DNA from 2 places in the Brevibacillus sp. NRS-1366 genome. Region 1 is predicted to be linked to the other one. Evidence: a T-box and tRNA genes for the amino acid it is inferred to sense, from the RefSeq annotation. Region 1 holds a T-box; the other holds one or more tRNA genes.
What was found. A T-box is a leader RNA that pairs with one kind of tRNA and senses whether it is charged. The one in region 1 lies ahead of serS (serine--tRNA ligase), so its partner is inferred to be a tRNA-Ser.
Positions count from the first base shown of each region.

Region 2: it encodes a tRNA-Ser, which carries the amino acid that the T-box ahead of serS (serine--tRNA ligase) is inferred to sense. The anticodon was not compared.

Region 1 is NZ_JBITPN010000001.1:91-10,249, forward strand. Features, by position in the region: gene ACIFQN_RS00005 (YaaC family protein) at 1-958, opposite strand, end outside; gene guaB (IMP dehydrogenase) at 1,126-2,586, shown strand; gene ACIFQN_RS00015 (hypothetical protein) at 2,738-3,190, opposite strand; gene ACIFQN_RS00020 (D-alanyl-D-alanine carboxypeptidase family protein) at 3,398-4,705, shown strand; gene pdxS (pyridoxal 5'-phosphate synthase lyase subunit PdxS) at 4,815-5,699, shown strand; gene pdxT (pyridoxal 5'-phosphate synthase glutaminase subunit PdxT) at 5,710-6,285, shown strand; T-box leader at 6,436-6,657, shown strand; gene serS (serine--tRNA ligase) at 6,709-7,989, shown strand; gene aceB (malate synthase A) at 8,410-10,020, shown strand; gene aceA (isocitrate lyase) at 10,057-10,159, shown strand, end outside.
Region 2 is NZ_JBITPN010000019.1:233,230-254,007, forward strand. Features, by position in the region: gene ACIFQN_RS13510 (HlyD family secretion protein) at 1-925, opposite strand, end outside; gene ACIFQN_RS13515 (TetR/AcrR family transcriptional regulator) at 976-1,557, opposite strand; gene ACIFQN_RS13520 (BTAD domain-containing putative transcriptional regulator) at 1,681-4,890, opposite strand; gene ACIFQN_RS13525 (sporulation protein) at 5,008-5,631, opposite strand; gene ACIFQN_RS13530 (exo-beta-N-acetylmuramidase NamZ domain-containing protein) at 5,865-7,946, shown strand; gene ACIFQN_RS13535 (acyl-CoA synthetase) at 8,014-9,582, opposite strand; tRNA gene ACIFQN_RS13540 (tRNA-Ser) at 9,902-9,990, opposite strand; gene ACIFQN_RS13545 (aldehyde dehydrogenase family protein) at 10,067-11,485, opposite strand; gene ACIFQN_RS13550 (peptidase) at 11,698-12,975, opposite strand; gene ACIFQN_RS13555 (3-oxoacid CoA-transferase subunit B) at 13,037-13,714, opposite strand; gene ACIFQN_RS13560 (3-oxoacid CoA-transferase subunit A) at 13,696-14,397, opposite strand; gene ACIFQN_RS13565 (aspartate aminotransferase family protein) at 14,406-15,758, opposite strand; gene ACIFQN_RS13570 (PucR family transcriptional regulator) at 15,966-17,510, shown strand; gene ablB (putative beta-lysine N-acetyltransferase) at 17,514-18,359, opposite strand; gene ACIFQN_RS13580 (YjcZ family sporulation protein) at 18,515-18,637, shown strand; gene ACIFQN_RS13585 (glycerophosphodiester phosphodiesterase) at 18,728-19,462, shown strand; gene ACIFQN_RS13590 (TIGR01212 family radical SAM protein) at 19,514-20,482, opposite strand; gene ACIFQN_RS13595 (glycosyltransferase family 2 protein) at 20,669-20,778, opposite strand, start outside.

The DNA.
Region 1 (10,159 bases):
ATGTAGTGGCATGATGTTCAAGAAACAGCTCAACTAGGAATCGTTCAGCAAAACCGTGAGAGAGTGTCAATTCCCCCCACCATTCTGTTTCATAGCGACAAAGCATGCTAAGCAAATACAAGAGCAGATAATGGCTAGCCCATTCGGGAAGGGGGAGCGATGTCGATGGGCCGTTCCAAAAAAAGAGGGTGTTTCCTTGAACCCGAAATAAAGGGTGTTGTTCCAACTGTGAAAGGGCAAACTGGGAAAGTAACAATTCCTTAATAGTTCCTTCTCGCCAACGCACCTGTTCCAATTTACAGGTGGAAGGAGTTAACCGACGGATATATTGCATGAAGGTTTCTGTCGAATAGGCTAAGGGACCTTGTTTCCCTTCTGGAAAAGAAACGGTTATCCATATTCCAGGAGCAGTGCCCAACTCCTTTGAAGGAGCAACCTTCGTCATCTCTATGCCAACCCAAAATTGTTCTTTATTAGTCGTCACCGCATAGGCATCACTAACTCCAGGTATAGATGCAAATAAGTCATGAGCCAAATAGCGATCTTGCAGTGGGGTAAGAGAGAATACGTGAGCGAGATGTGCGAAGAAGCCTTCCTTTTGCGGGCGAATCTCATCTTCCGTTAATAAATAAGCACTACGCTTTAATTTCCTAGTCGTCACCCCATGTTGAAGTACTCGGCTGTTTTGGGGATAGGCAGGATCACGAGTTAAGAGCATGCCTTTTAACAGATGAGTACAGCCATAAAACAGCAGTAAAGGTTGGATCGAGAGGTCGGCAGCCATTGCCGTTGTATAAAATTGTCTCGCTTGCTTCCATAAATAAAGAAAACGAGTGCTTTGTTGAAACGCCAAACGATCGAAATGCTCAAATCCCATGCTTTGATAGCAGGCTGCTAAATATTTACGAGCAGTGGGCTCTGTTTCTAAAAAACGGAGTGCCTTCCAAGCCTTATCCATAGAAACCACCTTTCTGTAATTTTCGTTTTCCAACTATTATTCACTGTCATTTTTTTGATTTATCTGTATAATCCAATCCATAACCGAACATTGTACACATTCCTTGACAGTAAATTATGCCGTTTGTTAAACTGTCTTAAACTATTTGCCGAGAGGAGATTGCTACTGTGCGGGAAGACAAATTCGTAAAAGAGGGTTTGACGTTTGATGACGTATTGCTCATTCCAGCAAAATCTGAAGTTTTGCCGAGGGATGTTGATCTTAGAACGAAATTGAGCGAGACCGTTATCCTCAACATTCCCCTAATTAGTGCCGGGATGGATACGGTAACGGAATCTGCTCTTGCAATCGCGATGGCTCGTCAGGGTGGTATCGGGATTATCCATAAAAATATGACGATTGAACAACAAGCTAGTGAAGTGGATCGTGTGAAGCGTTCAGAAAGCGGCGTTATTACCAATCCATTTTCACTGACACAGGATCATACGGTAGAAGATGCCGATGCTCTCATGAGTAAATACCGTATCTCCGGTGTTCCGATTGTAGACGAAGGAAAACATTTGATCGGAATCCTTACAAACCGTGATCTCCGTTTTGTACACGACTTTACTACTCCGATTAAAGATGTGATGACCAAGGAAAATTTAGTGACTGCTTCTGTCGGCACTACCTTGCATCAGGCGGAAGCCATTCTACAGAAGCATAAGATCGAAAAACTTCCTTTGGTGGACGAGCAAAACATTCTGCGAGGACTGATTACGATTAAAGATATTGAGAAAGCGATTCAATATCCAAATGCGGCTAAAGACCCACAAGGACGTCTATTGTGCGGAGCAGCCGTAGGTGTGTCAGCAGATACGTTTGAACGTGCAGCAGCACTGGTACAGGCAGGTGTTGACTTGCTGGTTGTAGATACGGCTCACGGACACTCCAAAGGGGTTATTGAAACCGTAAAGGAAATAAGAAAGCTATATCCGCTACTAACGATCGTGGCTGGAAACGTGGCGACTGGACAAGCTACTCGTGATCTCATCGAAGCTGGTGCATCCGTAGTAAAAGTTGGAATTGGTCCAGGATCGATTTGCACGACTCGTGTTGTAGCCGGTATTGGCGTTCCGCAAATTACTGCGATTCACGATTGCGCCCGTGTAGCGCGAGAGTACAATATTCCAATTATTGCCGATGGGGGCATTAAATACTCGGGTGATTTGCCAAAAGCTGTAGGTGCGGGTGCATCCGCCATTATGATTGGCAGCCTGTTCGCTGGAACGGAGGAAAGTCCGGGAGAGTTTGAAATATTCCAAGGTCGACGCTTTAAAGTGTACCGTGGTATGGGCTCCATTGGTGCGATGAAGGCAGGAAGTAAGGATCGTTATTTCCAGGAAAATGAACAAAAGCTGGTTCCAGAAGGAATTGAAGGACGGGTACCTTACAAAGGACCATTGGCAGATGTTACGTATCAGTTGATCGGGGGATTGCGTGCAGGTATGGGATACTGCGGAGCCAAAACGATTGAGGATTTGATTAACAACTCCCAGTTCGTCCGCATCACCGGAGCCGGTTTACGTGAAAGCCATCCACATGATGTCCAAATTACGAAAGAATCTCCAAACTACTCTATTTCCTAGTTCGAAAGAACCACCCCCCTTTCTTTCCAGAGAGGGGGGTTTAGTTTAAGGGACCATAATTTGTAAGGACAAACATTTACGTAGATGTTGTTAAGCTCAAATGTTTTAAAACAGGTGTATTCAGGGGAAGCGTGGTTAGACGAACGGCAGTTTAATTTCTATAGATAGCAATTTGTCCGCTAGAAGCGATATTTCCATATATCTTAAGTCGATAGTTTCCTGGCCCCACAGATACTGGGTCTGTATAATCAGTGTTGCCTTTTGGAGCAGCTAATTTTCCTAGTTTAATTGTATTTACTACTTTTCCATTTTCGTTTACTTCTTCAATGTAAACTGTAACATCACAATTGCTATTTGAAGCAGTTAATCCAGCGTTAGCCTTACCATAGAGATGGAATGTGTCACGACCAATATACGTTCCACCCTGCGTTACACTGAAAGATGTCCAGTCAAGTTCAATGCTCATGATATTAACGCCTTTTTCAACTTGCTGTTCAACTACATGATTCTTAGCATTTCTTTCAGCTTTCGCATGAGCAGGAACCGGATTCATAACAGCCAAGGCAAGACCGAGTGAAGCGAAGGTATACAAAACTTTTTTCATTCAATAAACCTCCCAAAAAATTAGTTTGAATATATTCCCAATTATACCATAAATAAAGTAGATTACAATTATATGTTATATATTGAATCAATTACCTTCTAATGAGTCTAATTGGGCTTCAATGGAATCATAATGGTATGTTAAACTTACACTTGGTGCTCAATTACCCTATGAACTTATGATAGAACTGGAGAGTGAGAAGAAACTATGAAACAAACCACATGGAAAAAGCGACTGACAGGTCTGTTCCTCTCTATCGCTGTATTTGTTGCAGCAATGGGCAGCATGGCAGCAAAAGCAGATGCAGCACCTGCAGCTGATCTGCAACTGGCAGCAAAATCTGCCATTCTTTTAGAGGCATCAACTGGCAAAATATTGTATAGCGTGAACCCCGATGCTCCATTGCCACCTGCCAGCATGAGTAAAATGATGGCGGAATACTTGGTGCAGGAAGCATTAAAGCAAAAGAAAATAAGTTGGGATGAAAAAGTTGCAGTTAGCGAATATGCTTTCTATGTAGCAAAAATCTCTGATACGTCAGGTGTATATCTGAATGCAGGCGAATCATTCACGGTCAGAGAGCTGTACAATGCGATGGCTATCGTTTCTGCAAATGATGCAACTGTACTGCTTGCCGAAAAGATTGCCGGCAGCGAAGCTAACTTTGTGCAGATGATGAACAAGAAGGCCGCCGAATTTGGAATGAAAAACACCTCTTTTGTCACATCCAGCGGTTTGCCAGCAAATGAGCTGGGACCATACTCTGTTAAGACCGATCAAGTGGAAAACCTGATGTCCGCTCGTGATTCGGCCATCCTCGCCAGAAACCTGATTCGTGATTTCCCGGAAGCGTTGGAAGTATCGAAGATTCCACGTTTTACTTTCCGTCCTGGTTCTAAAAATGAGCTGAAAATGGCGAATAACAACTGGATGCTGCCTGACCTCCCCAATTACTATCCAGGAGTAGACGGGGTGAAGACTGGTTATACGGATGCAGCAGGATATTGCTTCACAGGGACAGCTGTTCGTGACAACATGCGTCTGATTTCAGTTGTCATGGGGGCAGATAGTAAAACAAAGCGCTTTGTAGAAACCAAAAAACTGTTGGACTACGGTTTTAGCAATTTCAAACTAACGAAACAAATGGACAAAAATGCACCAGTCAAAGGCTTTGAAACCGCACCTGTAAAAAATGGGGTGGAACTAAACGTACCTGCTGTTACAGGCAGTGAAGTGAAAGTTCTGACCAAAATCGGTACCGAACCGAAGTTTACTCCGACTGTTACATTCCAAGATCTGAACGCTCCGATCAAAGCGGGACAAGTAATCGGAAAGCTCGTTTTGAAAGAAGAAGGAGCTTCTAATACTGATTACTTGCAGTCAGAAGATGAGGCGAAAGCAGGGATTGATGTAGTAGCTGGTCAAGAAGTGGAAGAGGCAAGCTGGATTCGTCTGTTCTTCCGCAGCATCATCCAATTTTTTGGCAATCTGTTTAGTAGTGGAACAGGAAAATAAATAACTATTGTTTTCTCCCTCTTCTTTGGTTTACAATGTCGGTAACAAGGAACCATAACACCACATAACACTTCCGGTTCTGACTTCAAATGAAGTAGGGGGAAATCACATGGTACAAGTAGGAACGTCTCGCGTAAAAAAAGGTATGGCTGAAATGCAAAAAGGCGGCGTCATTATGGACGTCGTGAATGCAGAGCAAGCGAAAATTGCCGAAGCAGCAGGTGCTGTAGCTGTCATGGCACTTGAACGTGTACCTTCTGACATTCGTGCAGCAGGCGGAGTAGCTCGTATGGCTGATCTCAGTATTGTGGAAGACGTTTTGAAAGCAGTTTCCATCCCTGTTATGGCAAAAGCACGTATTGGTCATTTTGTAGAAGCGCGTGTTCTGGAGTCTCTGGGTGTGGACTACCTCGATGAGAGTGAAGTACTGACACCAGCAGACGATTTGTACCATATTAATAAAAAAGAGTTTACTGTACCGTTTGTATGTGGCGCCCGTGATCTGGGTGAAGCACTTCGCCGTATCGGGGAAGGTGCATCCATGATCCGCACAAAAGGAGAGCCGGGTACTGGCAACATCGTTGAAGCCGTTCGTCATATGCGCACCATGATGAGCCAAATCCGTAAAGTACAAGCGATGTCCTACGATGAATTGATGGCAGAAGCAAAAAATCTGGGTGCTCCCTATGAGCTTCTCGAAGAAGTGCATAAGACAGGCAAGCTGCCAGTAGTAAACTTTGCGGCTGGCGGTGTAGCAACACCTGCGGATGCTGCCCTGATGATGCAACTCGGTTCTGATGGCGTGTTTGTAGGCTCTGGTATCTTCAAATCAGAAAACCCAGAGAAATTTGCTCGCGCAATCATCGAAGCTACCACTCACTATACCGATTACGAACTGATCGCACGCGTGTCCAAAGGCTTGGGTACTGCCATGCCAGGTATCGAAATCTCCAAAATCCGCGAAGCAGATCGCATGCAAGAGCGCGGCTGGTAAGGTGAACAGCATGAAAATCGGTGTACTTGCCTTGCAAGGAGCTGTAGCAGAACACCTGCGGATGTTGGAAGAAGCAGGAGCGGTAGCAGTTCCGGTTAAAAAAGTGGAAGAACTAGGTGACCTCGACGGTTTGGTAATCCCGGGCGGCGAAAGCACAACGATTAGTAAACTGATGTACAAGTACGGGTTCATGGAAGCCATTCGTCAATTTGGCGAAGCGAAAAAACCGATCTTTGGAACATGTGCAGGAGCGATTCTCCTGGCGAACCGGATCAATGGACAGGACGATTTTCACCTTGGACTGATGGATATCAAAGTGGAGCGTAATGCCTTTGGGCGCCAAAAGGAAAGCTTTGAAGTCACAATGCCGGTTGCGGGAGTCGCAGCTGATTACCCAGCCGTTTTCATCCGTGCACCATATATTATGGAAGTAGGAGAAAATGGTCAGGTTCTGGCAAAGTATGAAGACAAGATCGTGGTAACAAGAAACGGTCATTATCTCGCGGCAGCCTTTCACCCTGAATTGACGGAAGATGCGAGACTTCACAAGTACTTCCTCGAGATGGTGAAAGAATACCGGAGTTAACAAATACGAAATAAGCTTTTATGAAGAGATCGGCATCGACAGGGTGCCGATCTTTTCATTTAAGGACATTATGGGTAGGTGCCCTTTACACGAGTATAGAACCTGTAGTACAGTTAACAATAGAAGATAGATTGTAATAATCATGTATGAGACAATGCGCTGATGAGAATAAGTACTTCGCAAGAGCCTGGCCTAGAGAGTCGGTGGTAGGTGCAAACCGATCCGGTGTGCGGAGGAATCCATCTCGGAGTGACAAAGGAATAACTTTGTCCGGTCCCGTCCCGTTATGACGGAAGAGTGGATAGATGCACTAGATAGATGTGCATGTATCAACGAGGGTGGCAACGCGGGTATACAACACTCGTCCCTTACCAGGGGACGGGTGTTTTTTGTTATTTATTATGGATTCGGAGGGATTCGCATATGTTGGATGTAAAAGTGTTACGCCAGGATCTGGAGGAAGTAAGACGTCGTTTAGCGCATCGGAATGAAGATATTTCTGCTCTGGATCAATTCGCAGAAGTAGATGAAAGACGACGCCAAGTGATCCAAGAAGCAGAAGCATTGAAAAATAAACGCAACACTGTATCTGAACAGGTAGCAGTGATGAAGCGCAACAAAGAGAATGCCGACCATTTAATCGCAGAAATGAAAGAAGTAAATGAGCGAATCAGGGCATTCGATGAAGAGCTGCGTCAATTGGATGAGCAGCAAGAATTGATTTTGCTCAGCCTGCCGAACCTGCCGCATGAAAGCACGCCGATCGGCACTTCTGAAGACGACAACGTCGTTGCTTGGACATGGGGTGAGCCACGTGAATTTGGTTTCGAGACAAAACCTCACTGGGATTTGGCCAGCCAAGCAGGAATTCTTGATTTTGAAACAGCTTCCAAGGTAACAGGAAGCCGCTTTGTTTTCTATAAAGGCATGGGGGCGCGTCTCGAGCGTGCACTAATGAACTTCATGCTCGATTTGCATGCGAACCAGCACGGCTATGAGGAGATTATTCCGCCATATATCGTTAACCGTACGAGCATGACCGGAACCGGCCAATTGCCAAAGTTCGAAGAGGATGCATTTAAACTGGAAGGACCTGATTACTTCCTGATTCCAACTGCAGAAGTGCCTGTCACTAACATGCACCGTGATGAAATTATGGATGGAGCAGATTTACCACTCTACTATGCTGCATATAGCGCTTGTTTCCGTTCGGAAGCGGGATCTGCCGGCCGCGATACACGCGGATTGATTCGCCAACACCAATTTAACAAAGTGGAGCTGGTGAAATTCGTCAAGCCGGAAGATTCTTATGATGAACTGGATAAGCTGGTGAAAAACGCGGAGAAAGTGCTTCAACTCCTCGGGCTGCCATACCGTGTCCTGAGCATGTGCACGGGTGACCTCGGCTTTACTGCAGCGAAGAAATTTGACTTGGAAGTATGGATTCCAAGCAATAATACGTATCGGGAAATTTCGTCGTGCTCGAACTTCGGAGATTTTCAGGCGCGTCGTGCGAATATCCGCTTCCGTCGTGATACGAAATCGAAGCCGGAATTTGTGCATACATTGAATGGTTCGGGTCTTGCGATTGGCCGTACCGTAGCAGCGATTTTGGAAAACTACCAAGAGGCTGATGGAATGATCGTTATTCCAGAAGTGCTGCGTCCTTACATGGGCGGGGTAGAAAAAATCGCACCGAAATAACAATAAGATAAGGAATAGACAGCTCTTGATCCCTTGGGACAAGGGCTGTTTTTTTTGTGTTCTAATACAGTATGATTTTTTTAAAAATTGTGTTGCACTGTACCATTCTCTGTTATATAATAAAAACAAATCTTATGAAAATTGTTTTAATACAGAGATGGAGGGAATGGGAAATGGACTGCTACCGGTGTGAAGGAAACGGCGAACAGAATTGCCCAAGATGTGGAGGCGTTGGTCATGATGACAACGGAGCGGCTTGCCATAATTGCTTGGGAGATGGACATGTTAGTTGCAGCCATTGCAGTGGCAGCGGGTATCAGGAGTAAGACCATTTTTTTTGCACCTGCTGTACTATAATAACTATCGAAAACAACATCTGTACCATAATAAAAAATGTTTGCTCAGGGAGGAGGAGCTGTTTTGACTACCATTCCAACTAATCCATATCCGCTGGAGATCCACATTGCCAGCGAGATGCGCTCCGGATACAGTGAAATTCTAACACCGGAGGCCATTCAATTCGTGATCAAGCTGGAGCAAAGATTTGGCGATCGTAGACAGGAATTGCTCGCTATGCGCCAAGAGAGACAGCTGAAAATTGATGCTGGGCAGCTACCTGACTTTTTGCCCGAAACAGCCGAGATTCGAAATGGGGATTGGACAGTCGCCCCATTGCCTAAAGATCTCTTAGACCGGCGAGTAGAAATTACCGGACCTTCTGGAGATCGGAAAATGGTGATCAATGCTCTGAACTCTGGAGCGCGCCTTTTCATGGCAGACTTTGAGGATGCCAATTCGCCTACCTGGGACAACACCATTTCTGGTCAGATTAATATGAAGGATGCCGTTCGTCGGAACATTTCATACACCAGCCCGGAAGGCAAAAAGTACACGCTTAATGAAAAGACGGCGGTGCTTATCGTCCGACCACGCGGCTGGCACCTAGACGAGAAACACATTCTTCTCGACCAAAAGCCAATATCCGGCAGCCTGGTAGACTTTGGGCTTTATTTTTACCACAATGTGCAGGCATTACTCGCTAACCAGACTGCTCCTTACTTCTACCTGCCGAAGCTGGAAAGTCATCTGGAAGCACGACTTTGGAATGACATCTTCCTTTACGCACAGGATGAATTAAATATTCCACATGGTACGATCCGTGCCACTGTACTAATCGAAACGATTCTGGCTGCTTTCGAAATGGATGAGATTTTGTATGAACTCCGTGAGCACAGTGCCGGACTCAATTGCGGACGCTGGGATTACATTTTCAGCTACATTAAAAAGCTTCGGAACCAACCTGATGTCATTACGCCTGACCGAGCGCAGGTGACGATGACCGTTCCATTCATGAAGGCATATACCACGCTAGCAGTAAAGACATGTCATAGGCGACAAGCACCGTGCATCGGTGGAATGGCTGCACAGATTCCGGTTAAAAATGATCCGGTGAAAAATGAGGAAGCTATCGCCAAAGTGCGCGCAGACAAAGAGCGGGAAGCTTACGATGGACATGACGGAACATGGGTGGCTCACCCTGGACTGGTGTCAGTGGCAATGGAAGTATTCAATCGCTTAATGCGCGAACCAAACCAAATCTGGTACAAGCGTGAAGATGTACAAGTAGAGGCAAGTGATCTGCTAGCCGTGCCAGAAGGTGTGATAACCGAACAGGGGGTACGCACCAACATCAGTGTCGGCTTGCAATATATCGAGGCTTGGATGCGTGGTATGGGTGCTGTTCCCATCCACAACTTGATGGAGGACGCGGCTACCGCAGAAATCTCTCGTGCACAGGTGTGGCAATGGATTCGCCATCGTCAGGGCGTGCTGCAGGATGGACGCAAAATTACCGAGGCGTTGGTGAAGCAATGGCTAAGTGAGGAATTGCAGGCATTGAAACAAGCGATGGGTCAGGAGCGTTATGAGACCAGCAAGCTCCCAGCGGCAGGTGAGCTGTTCCTGCAGCTGGTGACAGAAGATGAATTCGAAGATTTCTTAACTGTTCCAGGCTATCGCTATCTTTCATAAAGAACATAAAAAACAAAAAGAGTGGGGGAAACGAAAATGACCAAACAAAACAAGCAAGAAGCGATTCAACAAGTGGAACAAATCTGGCAAGGCGAGCGCTTTAAAGGAATTACCCGTACTTATACCGCAGAGGATGTTG
Region 2 (20,778 bases), on a different contig from region 1:
CATAGTTGTCTGCTTTTGTTTGGATCGTCACGACAGTGAAGCCTTGGGCCACTAGCTCGCCTTTTTGAACAGAAACCGATTTGACGATCCCATCGACTGGAGCAGTCAGCTTTGTGTTGTTCAGATAGGCATCTATCTCTGCCAATGCTCCTTTTGCTTGTTGGACTCCTGCTTCAGCCGATTTTACATCCAATTGCTTCAATCCTACTTGACCGCGGGCTGCTACCGCTTGGTCATAAGCTGCCTTTGCCTGATCCAGCTGTGCCTGGGAAGCGTCGATTTGTTCGCGGCGAGAACCGGATTGAGCCATTTTCAGTTGCTCATTGGCTGCCTTTAGTTCTGCCTGTGCTTTGTCAGATTGCATTTTGGCCTCTTCCACTTTCACTAGTGGAACGGCTCCTTCAACTAGTAGCTTTTGCATCCGCTCCAAATTTGTTTGTGCAATCTGATTGGATGTTTCAGCCGCTTGGAGCTTTGCTTTTAACTGGGCGATTTCCTCTGCACGCGCTCCGTTCTTGTTTGCATCCAGCCCCGCCTTGGCAGCATTGACTACAGCTTGTGCCTGATCCACTTGGGCACTGCTTGAGCTATCGGTTAGGGAAACACCCTTTTTCGCTTGCTCCAGCTTGACCTGGGCGAGATGGTAGGCAGCCTCAGCCTGTTCCTTTTTTGCCAACAATTCCTCACTGTTTAAGGTCGCGACGAGCTGTCCTGCCTTTACTTCGGCTCCCTCAGTGAGCGAGATTTGGTCGATTGAACCGCCCATTTTAAAGGAAAGATCCACTTCTGTTCCCTCAATGACACCTGCCATTTTGGTGGTACTCTGACCGGTTACGCTGCCCACACCCGGTCCAAACAAAATCGTTCCCAGTACTGTAATACCGACTGCAAAGCCGGCCACCCCGATCCATGCACGTTTATTCATCTTTCATTCTCCTCTTGTTATCACGAAAATCGACTATCCGATTTCCTTTTCTATTTATGGTCTTGTAAAATCCCCGCTAATAAATATTGCAATGTCTTTCTGCCTACTTCACTGTTTACAGGCTCTTTGCGGAACTGCTTGCGAAGCACAGTAAATCCAATCATTCCGAACAAGGCTGAAGCGAGCGTACGAATCTCTGCATCTGCTCTGATGTAGCCTTTTTGCTGCAAATCCGTCATATAGGCTTCCATTGTAGAAAAGTAACCGGTCAACAGCTTCCCGACCATCTGATCGCGCTGCTCGTCACCGGTGAAAAAGCTAAGCAGAAGAAAACATAATTCTTGATTCTCGGAAAAGAAGCGAAGATGCTCATCCAACACACTAATCATGCGATCCTCTAAAGAAAGCTCTTCCTTTTGCATCACGCTGTCCACATGATAAATCAGCATCTTCACGCCTTTTTCGATCACGTAAAGAAATAGCTCTTCTTTGGTTGCAAAGTGATAATACAGCGTCCCTTTTGCCACCTGAGCCACTTCTGCGATCGTATCCATCGAAGTTTCGCTAAATCCGTATTGCGCAAAAGCAGTTAATGCTCCTTGTGCTATCTGGTCTTTTTTTGATGAGGCCATCACTTCCATCCCCTTTACAGATTTTGAACTGACTAGTCAGTACAAAAATAGTTTATTTCTCCTTCCTAGTTTTGTCAAGTGGTCAGAAACATAAAAAAAGACCGCTACACAGCGATCTTCTTTCTATTCTCCAACGATCTGACGATAAGTTTCTTGTGTTGCTGGCATAGGCTGCACACCCAACTGTTCCTTTAATTTCGTTGTACATTTCTCATACCAGCGTATTGCTTGCGCACGGTTGTTCAACCGGAAATAAGCAATCATGAGCAACCTGTATGCCTCTTCCCAGCAGTCATCCACCCGCAAGATCGCCTCACACCAGCGAATCGTTCCCTCCACGTGATTGGTTTGCAGTCTGCTTTTTGCCAAGCGTTCCGCTCCGCGCAGGAACAAGCCCTGCAGGCGTTCCCTCTCTTCTACGCACCAATCCTCATAGCGACACTCAGGCATGTAGTCCCCTTGGTAATACCCCAGTCCTTTTTCCAGAAGTACTACAGACTGCAGCTGATCCTCTTCTGCGAGCCCCAGCGTCACAAGCTTCTCGAACTCTTCTACGTCAATATGGTAACCAGAAGCGAGATTAAATCCGTATGAACTGCTATGCCGCTGAATAAAAAATGTATCTGCTCGCGCGGCACGATCAGGCTCCAATGCCTTGTTGAGGGCATTCAGCGCTACCTTGAAGTCGCGAATCGCTGACTCCTCGTCAGACTCAGGCCACAAGCAGTTCATAATTTCCTCACGTGCCAGGAGATGCTGTCGCTTTGTCAATAGCAATTGAAACAACAGCTTAGCTGTTCCTCGCTGCCATGCCTTTTCGCTGAGCTCCCGTTCTCCCAGCCATACCCGAAACTTGCCCAACGTCTGAATGCGCAAGGTATAGCCCGGGTGGAACGTCACATTTTGCAAACCCAGGTCATTTAGCAACTGCGAGACATAGTCTGGGAACACTTGCCTACGCTGGGCTTCGATCAAGACAGGCATCAACTGCTGTACATCATGAGGCGTTAGCATGGTCGGACGTTGCAGCAGGAAATGGTACTCACCTGACTGCATTAGTGACATGGCCTGGGTCACAGCAGGTACGAATGACTCCCATTGCTTGTTGCGATAGGCTAAAAAGCTGAGCCACAATTGACAAATCACCACTCCGTAGCTGTCGCCGCAATGACTGAGACGCTTCTCGCAATCTTCAAAAGCAGCCTGCGCCTCGTTTTCCTTGCCATATGTAGCATACGCGATGCCGATTGCGACACGAACGAGACTGCCTAGCCAGTCGTCCCGCATGGCCTCTGTCTCTTTTATCCCTCGTCTACCGTATTGGAGGGCTTGTTCCAACGATTTCTCTCTTGCATAAAGCAGCGTCAGTCCTAGCAAAGTCTCGGACTTGCCACGTGTGGATTGAAGCTCCTCCATCATCTGCAAGCCTTTTTCATACAGCTTTCGGATCTCATCTGAAGGTAATTCTTGACTGATTAAGGCCGCATGAGCTTTTCGCACGTACCCGTTCGCCTCAACAAACGGGGAGTTTGCAGCCCGTCCAAGCTGTATTGCCGTCTCCGCTGCCTTCATGCCGCGCTCCCACTCTCCATTCAAGGCATAAACAAAAGAAAGCAAGAGAGAGGTTTCCCGATAAGACCTGGTCAGTGGTGGCTTTTTGGTCTGCTCTATACGCCACTTGTTTTCTAGCAGCTGAATGGACGACTGCAAACGGCCAGTCCGAAACAACAGCCGAGATTCTAGCTCCACCTCTGTTTCCTGTTCGAGCTCCTGACTACGCCGGTACCATTCTGCCGCCTGTATCGCATCACCGCGATTCGTATAAATCTCTGCGAGCAAACGATACAGGCGAGGGGCCATTTCGCTTTCCTGTTCGGCAGGGGGCAGCAATTGGATCGCCCGCTTCAATAACTCCTCAGCTCTAACGCCCTGTACGCTATCGAGATGAACCCGAGCCATTCCTTCCAGCCCGCGACATTGCCCGATTTGATCCTGCTTTTGTTCGCAAAGCGCAAGAAAATGCTCATACGACCCAAACGCTTTGAAATAAAGACAGCGGTACCGCTCAACTTCTCCCTGGTAATACCAGAGCCAATGCTCTTTTTCTTTTATCGGTTCAGGTATGACCGTTACCCATCCGTACAAAAAGTCGAGTCTTCCCGCTGTCAGCAGACGCTCTGCCGCCAGGTAAAGCCACTCTGCAAGCACTTCCCACTGTTCAATCAATCGCAAGCGATCAAAAGCCTTACCCTCTTCCCCCCTCCGACGGTGCCAAATGGCCGCATCCATGTTCACCTGAAGACAGATGTCCGTATGGGTAGCCAGTTTACTGGACAAAAGTCGTTGAAACAAAGGATGAAAGGAATAGACGCCTTCGCTGTTTACGGTGAGAAACAGATTGGATCGCTCAGCTTTTGCCAAGAGATTGATCCCTTCTTCCCCCAGTACCTGCTCGCAATCCTCCTTGACGAACTGTTCAAGCACAGCCGCCCCCAATAAAAACTGCTGCATCCGGGGATCAAGCTTTATCCATACTTGTGCTTCTAATACATGCATCAAGGACGATAAGTCGCGAAGGCAATCGGAAACAGAGGTCCCACGCATCACTCTTTCGCCAAAGGAGCGCAAGGCGGTAATCCACCCTGCCGCTACCTGTTCAATCCGTTCCCACTCTTCTGGAGTCAAGGTGACGTCATATTGATCCAAATAAAGGGCTTCACATTCTTCCCATGTAAATACGAGGTCGTCTTCCGTCAGCTCGAGACATTCTCCGCGTACGGACAGCAACTCCAGGTCAGGCCACTCGGGACGAGCCCGAGACAACATAATCAGCTTGACCTGTTGTGGCAGTTGACCTGCCAATCCTTGGACAAAGCAATCCACTTCGCTGCCGCTATCAATCTGGTGATAGTCATCCAGTACAATAAGCTGCTCCGTTTGGATGAGCAAGCATTCTCTGACGAACAGCTCTGCCATGCGTTGCCAATCCAATTGTACCTCTTGCCCATCATGATGTTCCGTCCTATCCAGCAAATCCAGAAGCGCTTGACCAAAATGCGGATTCACCCTCCGCATACTTTCCACAAGGCAACGCAAAAACGCTTGGAATCCGTTGTCCTCCTCACGAACGAAATACCAACTCGCTGCAAGCCCTGCATCGTGCAAAAAAGTAGCCATCGCTGTCGTTTTGCCATAACCGATCCCTGCATGCACCAGACATAATGGAGCATGGTGAATCAGGCGCAGTTTTTTGGCCAGCGATGGTCGTCTCAGCACATAAGGTTTTTGCCTGGGAGGTGTTATTTTGGAAATAGGGATCTGGGATGAATTCATAGCTTGCACTCCTTGCCGTTCTCCTCTACACTCTTTTGAACTATTTCCCCATTTCAGCCTTTTTTCCTGCCATTCGCATCCAGCAAAAAGCCCACCCGGGCATCCAGGTGGGACTTATCAGTCGATGAGATTGACTCCTTTTACAGTGTAACCGATGTCATTGATCAGCACTTGAAACTCCTCATCGCGAACAGGTTCCCCGCGCACGATCCGTGAATGAAGATCCGAGATTTTGTCGTAAATAGCACCGTTTGTAGAAACGTACATGATAGTAAAGCGTGATTCGGTTTGCAATCTGGCCCTCATCCTGTCCACCACACGTTTTTGCAAGGAGTCAGGATGGCCATTGTCCACACGTACAATTTTTCCTGGCGTATATGGAATCGATGGTCTTGGGTTGACTTCATCCACTTTCGGCGTATCGATGGGTAAGACCCCGACCAGCAAGGTATCTTTATAAGCTAATACTTTAATGTCTACTACTCCCGGTATGTTCTCTGCGTGACGTTCGAGCAGAGACACCAGATGCGGCTCTCTATTGTGCACCATTTTCTGACTGATCATGGCGGCTGGTCCTTTGTCCATACCTACGTTGTCATTTTGATAATTGATCCCGAAGGACTCAAATTTTGCCTGGTTGCCATTCATATCCTCGCTACCCTGTTCCTTGTTTGGCGAACACCCCGTAATGAAGCTCGCCACCAGAAAGGAAACGGATAACCCCAATCCGATTCGTTTCACTGAAAAAACACCTCCTTGCCGTTAGTTTGGTGTGCAGAAGGTGTTCTTACTCAAAAATCTACGTCCTAAATACTTACAGTAGAAGAGTTAAAACGCTACTTAACTCCTCTACCTTTCGACCTAATTTCAAATTGTTACAAAAATGAAACCATATTGCTCCAAAAAACCGTTACAATAGACATGCAACGACGATATTTGCAATTTGATTTGCAATTTGAAAGAGGCGGAGAACCATGAAAAAATTAATACCTTTTCTTATCCTGGCACTTATTTTAAGCATGATTCCTCAAGGTGGGAGTTCCGCCAACACCTCTGCCATTCAATTAGGAAGTGATGTTCTCTTTGATCAATTCCATCAAGTGATTGAAGGCAAAAAAGTGGGACTCGTTACTAACCAAACAGGTGTCAACAGTCAAGGCTCGAGTACGATTGACTTGTTGCGACGGGATCGCACTGTTACTCTGACTGCCCTGTTCGCGCCTGAGCACGGATTGGACGGAAAAGCAGCTGCCGGCAAACAGGTTACCAGTCAAATTCATCCCGTCTACGCTATCCCTGTCTACAGCTTGTATGGTTCGACCAGGATGCCCACCAAAGAAATGCTAGCCAATGTAGATGTGCTGCTCGTCGATTTGCAAGATATTGGCTCGCGTACATACACATACGTATCAACCTTGCAGTACTCGATGACGGCAGCCAAACAGCAAAATAAACCGGTCATCGTCCTCGATCGCCCTAATCCTGTTGGAGGTACGATTGTTGACGGGCCTGTGCTAGAGAACTCTTATCGCTCCTTTATCGGTGTCGATACGCTTCCGATGGCGCATGGGATGACCATTGGCGAGCTTTCCTTGTACTTCAATCGGAATATTGGCGTCGATCTTACCGTAATACCAATGCAAGGATACACACGCAACATGATTTATCAAGATACGGGACTTGGCTGGATCCAAAGCTCTCCACATATTCCTGATCTGGCCGCGGTCTTTGGCTACATGGCCACAGGTTTGGGTGAGGGTACCGGAATCAAGCAAGCAGACAACTTTACATGGATCGGCGGAGAAGGAATCGATTCTATCAAATACGCTGACTTGTTGAATGGAAGCTTGTTGCCTGGGGTTGTATTCTTGCCTGAAAACAAAGAAACAGCGGGTGGGGTTCGCTTGCAAATTACCGACCCCCATACCTTTAATCCAGCCAAAACAGGGATTTACGCTTTGTCGTACGCCAGACAACTGAGTCATTTTCCCGTTCCGAAAAGTACAGATCAAAAAGTTACGATGTTTGACTTAGTAATGGGTACGAACAAGGTCGGACAACTGCTGGAGCAAAATCGCGGTCCTCAAGAGATCGAGGCATCCTATGCTGAAACGCTTTCGAAATTTAAAGGACTGCGCCAGACATTTCTGATCTATGGAGAAGAACCTTTCCAACCGATTATTCCGATCCATAATAAACCGGTCGTTCCACCTGCTCCGGCGTCACCTCAACCCACGACGCCACCAACAGCAAAGCCTGAAGCAACGACACCACCGCAAACAAAGCCTGCACCGGGCAATTCAGGAAGCAGTGGCACTACGGTTAAACCACCGGCAAAACCACCTGCACCTGTACCGGCACCAAAGCCAGCGCCAAAGCCTGTCCCTGATCCAACTGGCACAGACAAGGTGGCCTATCTCACGTTTGATGACGGGCCGTCTCCAATCACACCTTTGGTTCTGGACACATTGAAAAAGCATCAAGTCAAAGCGACCTTCTTTATTGTTGGTCGAAATGTACCCGGCAATGAAGCCATTCTGAAGCGGATCATCAGCGAAGGTCACGCTGTCGGCGGTCATACGTACTCCCATGATTATCGGGTTGCGTACAAGAGCAAAGATGCCTTTTTCGCAGATTTGGAAAAAGGGAACCAACTGATTGAGAAGGCTACAGGGGTGAAGCCAACCGTCTTCCGCTATCCTGGCGGCAGTACGAATTCCGTCAGTCTAAAGTATCAAGACCCAAAGCTCTACAACGAGCAGCAGCCAGTCATGAAAGCAATCAAGGAAGAAGCGAATAAACGGGGATACATCTTTATAGACTGGAATGTGACCAACGGAGATGCCCGGAGCAATCATTACACCGCAGCGGGAGCTCTCGCCAATATCAAACAACAGGTGAAGTCCCAAAAAGAGATCGTGATTCTCATGCACGACGCCAGTACCAAGGCACCAACAGCCCAAGCACTGCCCGAAGTGATTTCTTTCTTAAAAGCAAAGGGGTATCGCTTTGACGTGATCACGTCTGAGCATCCTACTGTTTCAACCGTAAAGTAAACAGGAGAAAGCCCGCTCATGGTCGTTGTAGCCGATTGAGCGGGCTTTGTTTTGCAAAAGCGAATCGTTATTGTGTAGCAAGAACTTCGTAGCGCAAGCGAAGTTCTCTTTTTAATATTTTCCCACTGGGGTTGCGCGGTAAATTGTCCGTGATCACCACATACTTGGGAGCCTTGAATGAAGACAGACGATCTTTGCAAAAAGCGAGCAGCTCCTCACAGGTCAATGTCTCGTTTGCCTTTGGCACCACAACCGCCGTAACCGCTTCTATCCAGTATGGATGCGGAATTCCGATTACGGCAACCTCTGATACCTTGGGATGCTGATAAATCAGCTCCTCTACTTCTCTGCTCGCGACGTTTTCTCCGCCCGATTTAATCATGTCTTTTTTCCGGTCTACGACGGTAATAAAGCCTTCGTTATCCATAATCCCTAAGTCCCCGCTATGGAACCAGCCGCCATTGAAAGCAGCCCTCGTTTTTTCTTCATCGCGGAAATAGCCAAGCATCGCATGGCTGGTACGGTGAACGATTTCTCCGACGCAGCCGCGAGGTACTTCCTTGCCTTCATCATCGACGATTTTGGTTTCTACATTCAGCGCAGGCTTTCCAGCAGAGCCCGCCTTTCTGATCTGCTCTGCCGGCTTTAATACGGTTGCGAGTGGAGCCACCTCCGTCTGACCGTAGAAGTTGTAAAACTGCGCATCTGGCAGACGCTGATTCAGCTCTTTCAAAACCTCCACAGGCATGATGGCAGCCCCGTAGTAGCATTTTTTCAGTGAGGTCAAATTCCGTGATGAGAACGCTGGCGAACGCAAGAGGGCTATCCAGACAGTCGGCGGACAAAACAGTTGAGTCGCTTTGTACGTCTCTACCGACTGAAGCATCAGGTCAGGGGTCGCCTGTTCCAGAATAATCCCACTTCCCCCCAAATACACATACGGTCCTAAGAAGCAATGCAATTGCGCGCTGTGGAACAGTGGAAGCGCATGGATCGCGACATCGTCTTCACTCATATTTCCCTCGATAATGGTACTGACGTATTCGGAGATAATACTCTTGTGCGTCAACATGACCCCTTTTGGCTTTGACTCCGTTCCGCTCGTATACAAAATCTGAGCCACGTCGTCATCTGCAAGCTCCACTTCTGGTTCCCCATCATTCGCATGCGCGATCATCTCACGAAATGGGATCCATTCCCCATCTGGAACAGCCGGTCTGGAGATGAGCGACAACAACCTCGGAATGATTCCTGCTTGCTGGATTGCTTCTCGGGCAATGGGCAGGAACTCAGGCGATACAAAGCAGGCGCTGACTTCGGAATGACCCATAATATACGCTACGTCTTCTTTGTTCAACATGAAATTGATAGGCACCAGGACAACACCCGCTCTAGCTGAAGCGAAGGTCAGAATGGCAAAATCCATGGAATTGCGCGATAACAGGGCTACGCGTTCGCCTTTTTGCAAACCCTTTTCCAAAAGGACATGTGCCGTCTGGTTAACCATCTGATCGAATTGACAGTATGTAAGAACCTCTTCCTCGAACTGCAAGGCAATCTTATCTGGAAACCGCCCATGACTTCGTCGCAGAATATCGCCTAGCGTATTTCTCCTCACCCGTTGGGATTCGATCATGTGCCTGCCTCCCTTGGAAAGCGTTTACAGCTATTATACAACAATTATCTATATAATGCGTATTTTCTGATATTTTTGCACAAAAAAAACGACAGCTTCCTCTGCATTTTTTGAAGCTGTCGCGGGCCCCCCAAGAATCAATCGAGTCCCTACGTAAAGCATATATCATATTGTCGTGTGCATCGACCTTGGTTCTTCTGGATTTTGAGGAAAAAAAAGGGTCAGTCTCTATCCGACGGAACGGTCGTTGTCATGTAAACAAAAACGACCTCCTGTAAATAAATAGGAGGTCGGTGCGTTCTCATATAGTAATAGAATATGGCGGAGGGAGCAGGATTCGAACCCGCGTGAGCTTGCACTCTAACGGTTTTCAAGACCGCCCCGTTATGACCACTTCGGTATCCCTCCGCGTTTCAATTCAACAATGATTACTATAGCATAGGTCATCGGTTGTTTGCAAGAGTCATTCTACTTTTATTTTGTCCTAACGCTTTACGACCACCAGTTTCAGCTCTGTTAATTCCTCCATCGCGTACTTGACGCCTTCTCTGCCCATACCGCTCTCTTTTACCCCGCCGTATGGCATGTGGTCCACACGAAATGTTGGAATGTCGTTGATGATTACTCCCCCGACTTGCAGCTCGTCAGCAGCTTGCAGAGCCAGTCCTAAATGGTTCGTATACACCCCTGCCTGTAATCCGTATCGGGAGTCATTCACCAGCTTGATGCCATGCTGAACGGACTCAATGGGGTTGATCAGGACGACTGGACCAAACACCTCCTGACAGGAGACCTTGGCATCTGCCGGCACACCTGTCAACACGGTCGGCTGCAGCATGCGTCCCATGACCTTGCCTCCGCACTCTACTCGAGCACCCTGCTGTTTCGCCTCTTCAATCCAGTCTAATGCACGCTGGGTTTCTGCTGGATGAATCATCGCAGAATAATCTGCATCCTCAGAGAGAGAATCCCCTCCCCGCAGCGTGAGAGCTTCGGCGACAAATCGACGGACAAACTCTCCGTACAGCTCTTGTACCACATAAATCCTCTGTACGGAAATGCACACCTGGCCAGAGTAGGCAAATGCCCCGAAAATACAGCGTGGAATCACTTCACTTAGCTGTACGTCACGATCTACGATTACGGCAGAATTCGATCCCAGCTCCAGCGTCACTCGCTTCAAGCCTGCCCGATTGCGGATATCCATCCCAACTGCCGGACTACCGGTAAAGGTCACGGCTCTAACCCGGGGATCTGTAACCAATTGATCACCTACGACTGCTCCGCTGCCCGTCACCACATTAAAAGCACCAGCTGGCATACCCGCTTGTTCTGCCAGCTCTGCGAGAAACAAAGCGCTGAGCGGGGTTTGCGAGGCGGGCTTGAGGACAACCGTATTCCCTGCGGCTAATGCCGGGCCAACTTTATGAGCTACCAGATTCATAGGGAAATTAAACGGGGTGATAGCTCCGACTACCCCCAGCGGCTCACGAACGGTATAAGCGATACGTCCTTCTCCCCCAATCGCCGCATCAAGTGGAACCGTTTCTCCGTGCAGACGCTTTGCTTCCTCAGCAGCGAACTTGTACGTTTGGATCGTACGAATGACCTCACCGCGCGCCGTCTTGATCGGCTTTCCCGCTTCTACCGCGATGATCCTAGCCGCTTCTTCCAGTCTTTCATTCATCAGAATCGAAATCTTTTCTAACAGAACAGCCCGTTGGTAGGCAGGCAGCCGACGTATCACAGAAGTCGCGTCCTCGGCAGCAGCAATTGCTTTTTGTACGGTATGTGTATCTGCTTGGGGAATCTGGGCAATCTCCTGGCCGCTATAGGGTGAGTAGAGCGGTGAATACTCGGCACAAGTTACCCACTCTCCCCCGATATAGCATGCTTTTTTCATAGCCAACGCCTCCGTCCATGAGCGAAATGGAGTTGCATCTCTCCTCCAAGACATTCTCCAAACTGCCCAAGCCTCCTTGCCATTTTCTGTCGATGGCGTAGAAAAAGAAATCGACCCGGCGTCGACAATTAATGACGCGGGTCGCTTATTGTGATTGCTGTCGATATTTGCATAAACACTCCTGTTACTTTTGACTCATAGGCAGCATTTTTTTATTTTTTATCTTCAGCGATGCCGCACCATTCCAAAAGCGTTAGCGCAAAAATTTCGGCACAACGAAATACTTCATCCAGCTCAATATATTCATTCGGATAATGTGCCACCTGAGTAACCCCAGGTCCAACGACAATCGCTGGCGTATCTGCCAATGCCGTTAACAATCCTCCATCCGTTCCCCACGGTGATGCCTCTACAACTGCACGGCTGCCTGTTACGGCCTCAAATTGGCTATGCAAAATGTCCATGAGGGGATGGTCTTGATCCACGTCGCCGGGTACCCAACGCGCACCGTACCATTCCAGCTCCACAGGCTGCTCATTAAACCATGGGTCAATCTCTGCCAGTTGTTTCAATGCTGCTGCCATTTCTGCCTTGGCGTCTTCCATCTGCTCACCAGGCGCTACTCCCATACGACCTTCCAGCTTCACGAGATCAGCAACAGAGGAAGGCCATTTACCACCTTCGATCACGCCCAGGTTGATCGGAATCGGAATAGGCAATTTTTCGTACAATGGGTCATCCAGACGATCGTTTCGCTCTTTTTCCAGCTTCCCAATTGCCTGCACGACCAGCATGCTCTTTTCAATCGCACTTACACCTTCATAACGAGTCCCGCCATGAGCGGAGCGTCCTTTTACCGTCAATCGGAACCACATGGAGCCTTGCTGTTTAGGGAAGATCTTCATATTGGTCGGCTCCGGTATCAGAGCTGCATCCGCCTTGTATCCGCGCAAGATGGTTGCCAGCGTGCCAGCCCCGCCACTTTCTTCCTCGACCACGCTCTGGAAAATAACGTCGCCCTTTAATTGGACCCCCAGCTTTTGCAGCACCTCAATCGCAAGCAGAGAGGACAGGTTTCCGCCTTTCATGTCGGTAGCACCACGACCGTACAGTTTGCCATCTACGATCTTTCCGCTGAATGGATCGTCACTCCATTGAGCACGGTCACCAGCTGGGACTACATCCACATGTCCGTTCAAGATCATGGAGCGCCCCGCGCCTTGGCCTTTCCAAACGCCAACTACATTGGGGCTAGCGTCAAATACATCACGAGGGGAGACGAAATAGGGATGAGCCAACAGCTCTTCGCCTTCCATCACCCATAGATCAACAGCAAGTCCCATTTGCGCCAGACGGCTTGCGATGCTCTCCTGAATAGAGCGCTCCTCCCCCTGAACACTTGGGCTCTGTACCCACTCCTGCAGAAGCAAAGTGGCCTGTTCCCGGTCCTTCTCCAATTGCTCTCGAATGAGTGCTTGCCAGTTTGCCATGTCCATCCCCCGTTTCCTAGTTTTGAGTCCCTTACCGCGTCATGCAGCATGCGAGACAGCATTAGCGGAAGACAGCAACCTCGCCTTCCATTTTCAACTCCGCTTCTGTTGCGCCGATCACATCTGCTACACAGTACGGATACATAACCTCGCGCAAGTACAGACCGTCAGGCATTACTTCCATGACTGCCATGTCTGTGATAATCCAATCAGCCGCTTTTTTTGCTGTGAGCGGCAGTGAGCACTCGCGGACTATTTTGGAACGCCCGTTTTTATCGAGATGGGTAGTTACAACCATTACTTTTTTGGCTTTTTGCGCCAACTCCATAGCACCGCCCATTCCGGGCACACGCTTGCCAGGAACGATCCAGTTCGCAATATCTCCTGATTGGCTCACTTCCAGAACCCCGAGGATGGTCATATCTAAAAGGCCACGACGAATGATCGCAAAAGCGGTGGCGCTGTCAAAAAACGAAGCTCCAGTAGCTAACGTGACGGGAAACCCGCCCGCATTGCACAGCATGGCATTTTCTTCGCCTTTTGCCGGGCTTGGGCCCGTACCTAAAATACCGTTCTCCGCGTGAAACATTACCCGTTTTTCAGGAGAGATAAAGTCTGCAACCAAAGTAGGGATCCCGATCCCCAAATTGATGATCATCCCATCCTCTACTTCCATGGCAGCACGGCGAGCAATTCGTTCCCGATAGCTTTCTGTCTCTTTTACTTCTCCCATGCCCATTGCCAGTTCACCCCTTCACTTTGGACAATATAGTTGACGAAAACCCCCGGGGTGACGATCTCTTCCGGGTTTAGCTCGCCGATTTCCACGATTTCATCTGCTTCCACAATCGTAATATCGCCTGCCATTGCCACCAGTGGATTAAAGTTGCGAGCGCTTGTGTCAAAGACCAAATTGCCAAAGCGATCTGCCTTCTTGGCATGAACGATCGCTACTTCGGCGGTAAGCGGAGTTTCAAGCAAATACTCCTTGCCGTCTACAATCAGCTTTTGTTTCCCTTTTTCCGCAATGGTGCCGATACCCACATCAGAGAGAATGCCTCCCAGACCTACTCCACCTGCCCGTACACGCTCTGCGAGTATCCCCTGTGGGCAGAACTCTACCTCCAGCTCTCCCGCCGTCATTTGGGCTCCTGCGTTGGGATTGGAACCAATGTGAGAAGCAATCACTTTCTTGACGCGCTTCTCCGTCACGAGCTTCCCAATCCCGATATGAGGAAATGCGGTATCGTTGCTGATCATTGTGATATCCCGAATCCCTTTGTCCAAAATGCCTTGTACCAATGTAGGGGGATTGCCGATTCCCCCAAATCCTCCCGCCAAAAGCGTCATCCCGTCGTGAAAATGGGAAAGCGCTTCTTGAATCGAAACGACTTTTTCAAACCGGTTGGTCATCTTCCTTATCCTCCCCTCTATCCGATCAGTGCCTTGTCTTGCAGCTCTTGCTGCACGGTTTGAATCGCTTCCTTCAACAGTCCGATCAATTCATCAATTTGTTCCGTAGTAATGGTCAGTGGCGGCGCGATAATGACACAGTCGCCTGCTACTCCTTCAATGCCACCCATCGCAGGATAGATGAGCAGTCCCTTTTCAAATGCTTTCGCAATGACCTTACCACCGACTCCCTGAGAAAGGGCAAACGGTTCTTTCGTTTGTTTGTTTTTCACGAACTCGAGACCACACAACATTCCCAGGCCACGTGCTTCCCCGATCAACGGGAGCTCGTCTGCGAGCTGTTGCAAGCGAGAGAGCAAGTATGCTCCTTGTTCCGCTGCTTTTTCTACCAGCTGATGCTTTTCTACATAGTTCAATACGGCTAGTGAAACGGCTGCAGACTGTGGATTGGCACTATACGTATGGCCGGCCATGATCAACCCGCTGCCTTTTGTAATCGTCTCAATGATTTCATCTGAGACCATCGTCGCTGCCATCGGCGTATATCCGGCACTCATTCCTTTTCCGAGCGTCATCAGATCAGGAACCACACCCCAGTGATCCACACCGAATGCTTTTCCGGTCCTGCCCACTCCGGTCATTACCTCGTCTGCGATGAATAGCACTTGATACTTGTCGCAGATTTCTCGAATGCGCTGGAAGTATCCCTCTGGAGGTACGACCGCTCCTGCTGTTGCCCCGATTACTGGCTCCGCGATAAAAGCGGCCACCTGATCCGGTCCAACCCGCAGAATCGCTGTCTCCAGCTCGTTAGCGCACTGCTGTGCATAGTCTTCAAGCGACATGCCCTCTGGTCGACGATATGGATAAGGTCCGGTGATCGCCGGATAGTCTGCCAAAAGTGGCACAAAACGCTTCCGACGCAAGACGTGCCCTGACATGGAAAGCGCCCCCATCGTAATGCCGTGGTAGCTCATCCAACGAGAAATGATCCGGTTTTTCGTTGGTCTTCCTTTTTCTTGCCAGTATTGGATCGCGATTTTTTGGGCGGTCTCCGTCGCCTCGGAACCACTGCTCACAAAAAAGGTCCAGTTCAAGGAACCAGGCGCCCACTGTGCCAGCTTTGCTCCCAGCTTTTCCACAGCATCGCTGCTAAAATGAGAACGGTAAGCAAACGAAACATCCTTGGCTTGCTCGTACATAGCCTCAGCGACTTCTTCCACACCATGACCGATACTTGCTGTTACGGCCCCGCTGCACCCGTCAATATACCGATTGCCTTCTTTATCGTAAAGATAAATCCCTTTTCCATGTGAGATGACTGGATACGTCTTTCCCAATTCAGGCTTGATTACATTGCTTTTTTCCATTGTCGTCGCCACCCTTGTTTATAGGTTTTGTTCAAAAAGGAGGACAAACTTTTCCCGGACTTTTTAAACATCCTCTAATACTCTACCTCTATCCTAGCTGACCTGCGCCTTTGAGCCATCCGACGTGCTGGCAAAAAAAAGTGGCGAAGAGACAAAATCTTTTGTACATTTTGTATAAAGAACTTTGCAATATTGGAGGTACTCCTCATGACGATAACGATTCGAGAAGCGTTGCAACTGCCTGACATGGTTCAAACTCGGCTGATTGCCGGAGCTGGGGGTCTGGATAACCCGATACGCTGGGTAACGATTGTGGAGGTGCTTGAAGACGCTGGACGGCTACAAGAAGGTGAGTTTTTGATAACCACTGGATTTGGACTAGCTGACAACCCTTTTCGCCTGACGTCTTTTATCCCTTCCCTTGCCAAGCAAAAGTTGAGCGGCGTCGCTATTCATACCGGTTTTTATTTGCGTGAAATTCCAGAGAGCTTTATTGAATTGGCCAATCGTCACCAACTGCCGTTGATCGAAATCCCTACGGAAATCAATTTTTCCACGATCACGAAAGCGATTTTACAGCCAATTGTAAACAGGCAGTTCGAAACACTCGCTTATTCTCAGGCCATTCACAACCGGATGATTGATGCCGCCCTTTCTAAAGGCGGCTTGCCAGCAATTGCAGGAGAACTGGCGACCTTAACAGGCGGAGCGGTGACGCTGGTAGACGCACTCGGTTTCGAAGTAACACAGCACGGTTATGTGGAAGGGACGAGTCACGATCACACAAAAGAAAGTGCTCACTGTGTCCCGATACGTGCTAGCCGTGAGCATTTCGGTACATTGACTTTAGTAAAGCCGGGGCACGCTTGGGAAGAGCTCGATGATGTAGCTCTCCAGCATGCATCTACACTGTGTGCTTTGGAGTATGTAAAAGAACGTGCGGTATCGGCTACAGAATGGCGACTGAAGGGCGATCTCGTGGAGGAGTTGTTAAACGGGAAACCGATGAGCGCAGCGGAGCTAGACAGTCGCTGTCGCATGCTTGGTTACCCCTCGGCGGGCAGGCATCTCGTCATTGCTGTAAAAGTTGAGGGAGAGAATGGATCAGGGCTGGCAGAGCTTCATCAGAGTGTCATTACATTGATGAGACGTCTCTGTGATCGCCACCAGCGCTCGTATCTTTTGCGCGAGCGTCCACACTGTCTGTTGTTCGTGCTGCCTGACGATCAGACAAGCATTTCGCTATTAGCTCAGCTCACATCACGCTGGGAACGGCTCCATTCGTCCTACGCCCTGCATATCGCGATCAGCAACCCGCGGAATCAGTTGACCGATGTGGTCAGCGCGTCTGAGGAAGCGATGTTTGCCTTGCAAGCTTATCCATTATTAGCTGCGTCCCCCGACTGTCTTCATTACCGGGACATGCAAGGCTATCAGTTTCTGTTTCCCTATCGGGAAAGTGAAGAAAACATGCTTGGGCTGTGGAAGCCTCTGCTTGATCCATTGATCCGTTATGACTCCAAGTATAATCAACAGTTGCTGGAAACACTCGATGTGTATCTAGGGCATAATGGGAACGGTCTGCAGACTTCTCAAGCGTTATATATTCACCGTCACACCTTGAAATACCGCCTCACCCAGATCGAAGAAAAAACAGGCTACCGCCTGGAGGACGCGCATCAGCGTTGGCAGCTTCAACTGGCCTTGATGGCACGTCGTCTTCAGCAGCAGCTTTATCCTTCTCACGTATAGCCTTTACTCTTGAATCGGGCGAAGTGACTTCACCCAAATGTTCATATCCTCATAACCAGAGAAGATCGTGCAGTTGTTGATGAGCCGCCCGCGGTATTCGTACCCCATTTTTGCAGCCGTTACGTTCATCCCTGCTGATTGCGCCCGCGTCAATGTGTACAAATAGTAAATACCGGCTTCCTCCATCCTGCGCTCTAGCGCTGTAAATAACGGCTGGAGGAGGCCTTTTCCCGCATGCTCAGGATGTGTCGCGCAATCCGTCATCTCTGCCGAGCCCATCCGCTCTGTTACCTCTGCCGATGCCGCACAAGCGATGCTGTCCTCAGACTCAACGACAAAGTAAATGGTACCCTCCAACATGGTTTTCCGAATGTACCCGGGATCATCCATCGGGGTAGGATACGTGGCAAACACGAGACCGTATAGCCGTGCCAGCTCCTCTGCATCCGCCTCAGATGCTTCTCGCAAAACATAGCCAGCAGGCAAAGCCTTCTCTTCCCCTTTAGCCGCTTTTGCCAAGCTCAGTGCGAGGATTTCTTCTTCCAGCTCGGGTGCTGAAGATGTCGCCCGTTCCTCTGTTAAATAGACCGTGAGCATATAAGCCGTTACCCCTTTAAAAAAGCCATCAATGGTCCCCTCCAGCGAAAAGCCCTCTTTGATCCAGGCGGGAACATCTCCTTTTTTCCCATAAACAATTAGTTTGGTGGCATCTGACTCAATCGCCAGCTCCCTTAATCGCTTGGCCCATTGTGCAATTTGTGTCCGATCATACTGGTGCAGCTTGACCCGGCTATTTTGATGGTCCAAGACCAAGTCACCTGAGGCCAACAACGCCTTTTCCTCTAACATGGCGCTTTTCCCTCCTACGCATTTGATTTTGCTATTTATTGTAGCAAATTCCTGATATCCGTCATCTGCCAATCTGTATAAAAAGGCGTCTGTCATGCACATATGGAGGACGAATGGGCATTCGATGAGCGCCATTTTCCCCATTCAGTCATAGGATGAAGGAAGGTGCTCCATCTGGGAAGGAGGGGGTTTGTGTGAGCTGCGGCAGAAACAACGATTTCGTGCTGGTATTGGTCCTATTTGTCCTCTTGGTGATTGTTCTTACTGCACTCGGATAGGTTTCTTCGGTTGCCCCTCAGGAAAGGTAGTATCGAGGGGCTTTTTACATATGCATGTAATAGAGATGTCTTTGAAGGGAGGAAGCCCACGTGCTCCCACTCATTTACGCCCATCGCGGCGCTTCCGGCCATTTTCCGGAAAACACGATGGAAGCTTTTCACGCAGCAGTTCGGCGGCGTGCGGATGGAATCGAGCTGGATGTGCAGTTGAGTCAAGATAACAAGCTGGTCGTTATTCACGATCATCAGCTAGATCGTACGACGTCTGGCACGGGTCTGGTCCGGAGTCACACCTTGCAAGAGCTGCGTCGGTTTCGAGCAGACAAAGATTCTCAATCCCGATCTTCCAAAGCCCGGATTCCTACCTTGCGCGAGGTGTTTCAAACTTTTTCTGATACACCCCTGCGCTTTATTATCGAAATGAAAAATTTCCTGTTGAACCAGCCACATTTAGAAGAGATGGTGATCGAACAAATCAGGCGCTTCCAATTAACCGAGCGAACCATTATTTCTTCCTTCAATTTCGATAGTTTGTTGCGAATCAAAAAAATAGACCCGCTGCAGACCACTGGTCTATTATATGTGGGGCCACTTGCAAAGCCTTGGGAAGTAGCCGAGCGTTATAAAGCTGATCAGATCCATGTGCCGAATGATCAGCTAAATGCCGATACGATAAAGCAGGCCCATAAGCACGGTTTAAGCGTACTCGGCTGGACAGTCAACAGCGGCCGTCAGCTCCAAGAAGCATTTGAATTAGGTGTAGACGGGGTGATTACTAATTATCCCGGGCGAGCGAAAAAAACTCTTCGCACGTATCATAAATAACAGAAAGGGAGCCTCATCGAGAAGGCTCCCTTTTATTGTTCAAACATCTCATTACGGTTGTGGGACGTAAAACTTTCCTTGCCAACTGTTTCTGTTTTTCAATTCAGCATCTATTCCGTTCAGCACTTCCCACTTCTTGCGGCTCCACATTGGCCCAATCAACAAATCAGGTGGCCCATCACCCGTGATGCGATGAACAATCATTTCAGGCGGGAGAATTTCTAGCGTGTCCACCACCAGCTTGGTGTACTCTTCTTGCGACAGGAAATCCAATAGACCGGCTTCATACTGTTTCACCATTGGGGTCTTGCGCAGCAGGTGCAACAGGTGAATCTTGATTCCCTGAACGTCCAGATGAGCTACTGCTTCTGCTGTCTGCATCATCTCTTCATGCGTCTCTCCCGGCAAACCGTAAATAATGTGTGAGCAGACACGAATGTTATGCTTGCGCAGCTTCTTGACGGCATCTACGTAGCACTGGAAGTCGTGTGCGCGATTGATCAATGTCGCAGTATGCTCGTGAACGGTTTGGAGCCCCAGCTCGACCCAGAGATATGTGCGCTCGTTTAGCTCGGCGAGATACTCCACGACGTCATCTGGAAGGCAGTCAGGGCGTGTAGCGATGGAGAGGCCCACTACCCCTTCTTGTTTTAAAATCACTTCGTACATCTCTCTCAGCTCTTCTACAGGGGCGTACGTATTCGTATACGCTTGGAAGAACCCGAGGTATTTGGCTTGTGGCCATTTTTCGTGCATGCGATTTTTTACATCGTGAAACTGACGTTCCAAGTCCATCCTGCGATCGCCTGCAAAATCCCCAGATCCTCTGGCACTACAAAATGTGCAGCCCCCTGTTGCCACCTTACCATCCCGATTGGGGCAGCTGAACCCGCCATCCAGTGGAACCTTGAAAATCTTTTCGTGGAAGGTCCCCCGCAAATGATGGTTCCATGTATGATATCGCTTATCGCCCCACATCAGTGGGACTTCGCTTGTGCAAATGTTTGGTACTACCTTCATTGCTGTATTCCTCCTCATGGCACAGCCACGTCACTCTAGGCGTAACTGCAACCGGGTGCCTCTGGCCACGAGACACACTTTCGATTCCTTAATCACGTCATTATACCAAATCAGAAGCTATTTTCGCCACTTTGAAAAACAGGAAAACCACAGGTTTTGTTCCCCTGTGGTTTTTATTTCGGATCGTTATTGCTGGATCTCCTCGATACGAATTGCGCGAGTGTGAGAGGTATGGCTCCACACCTGATTTTTCTTGGTGAAAAACGCGTAGAACATGATCGGAAGCCAGGTCAGGA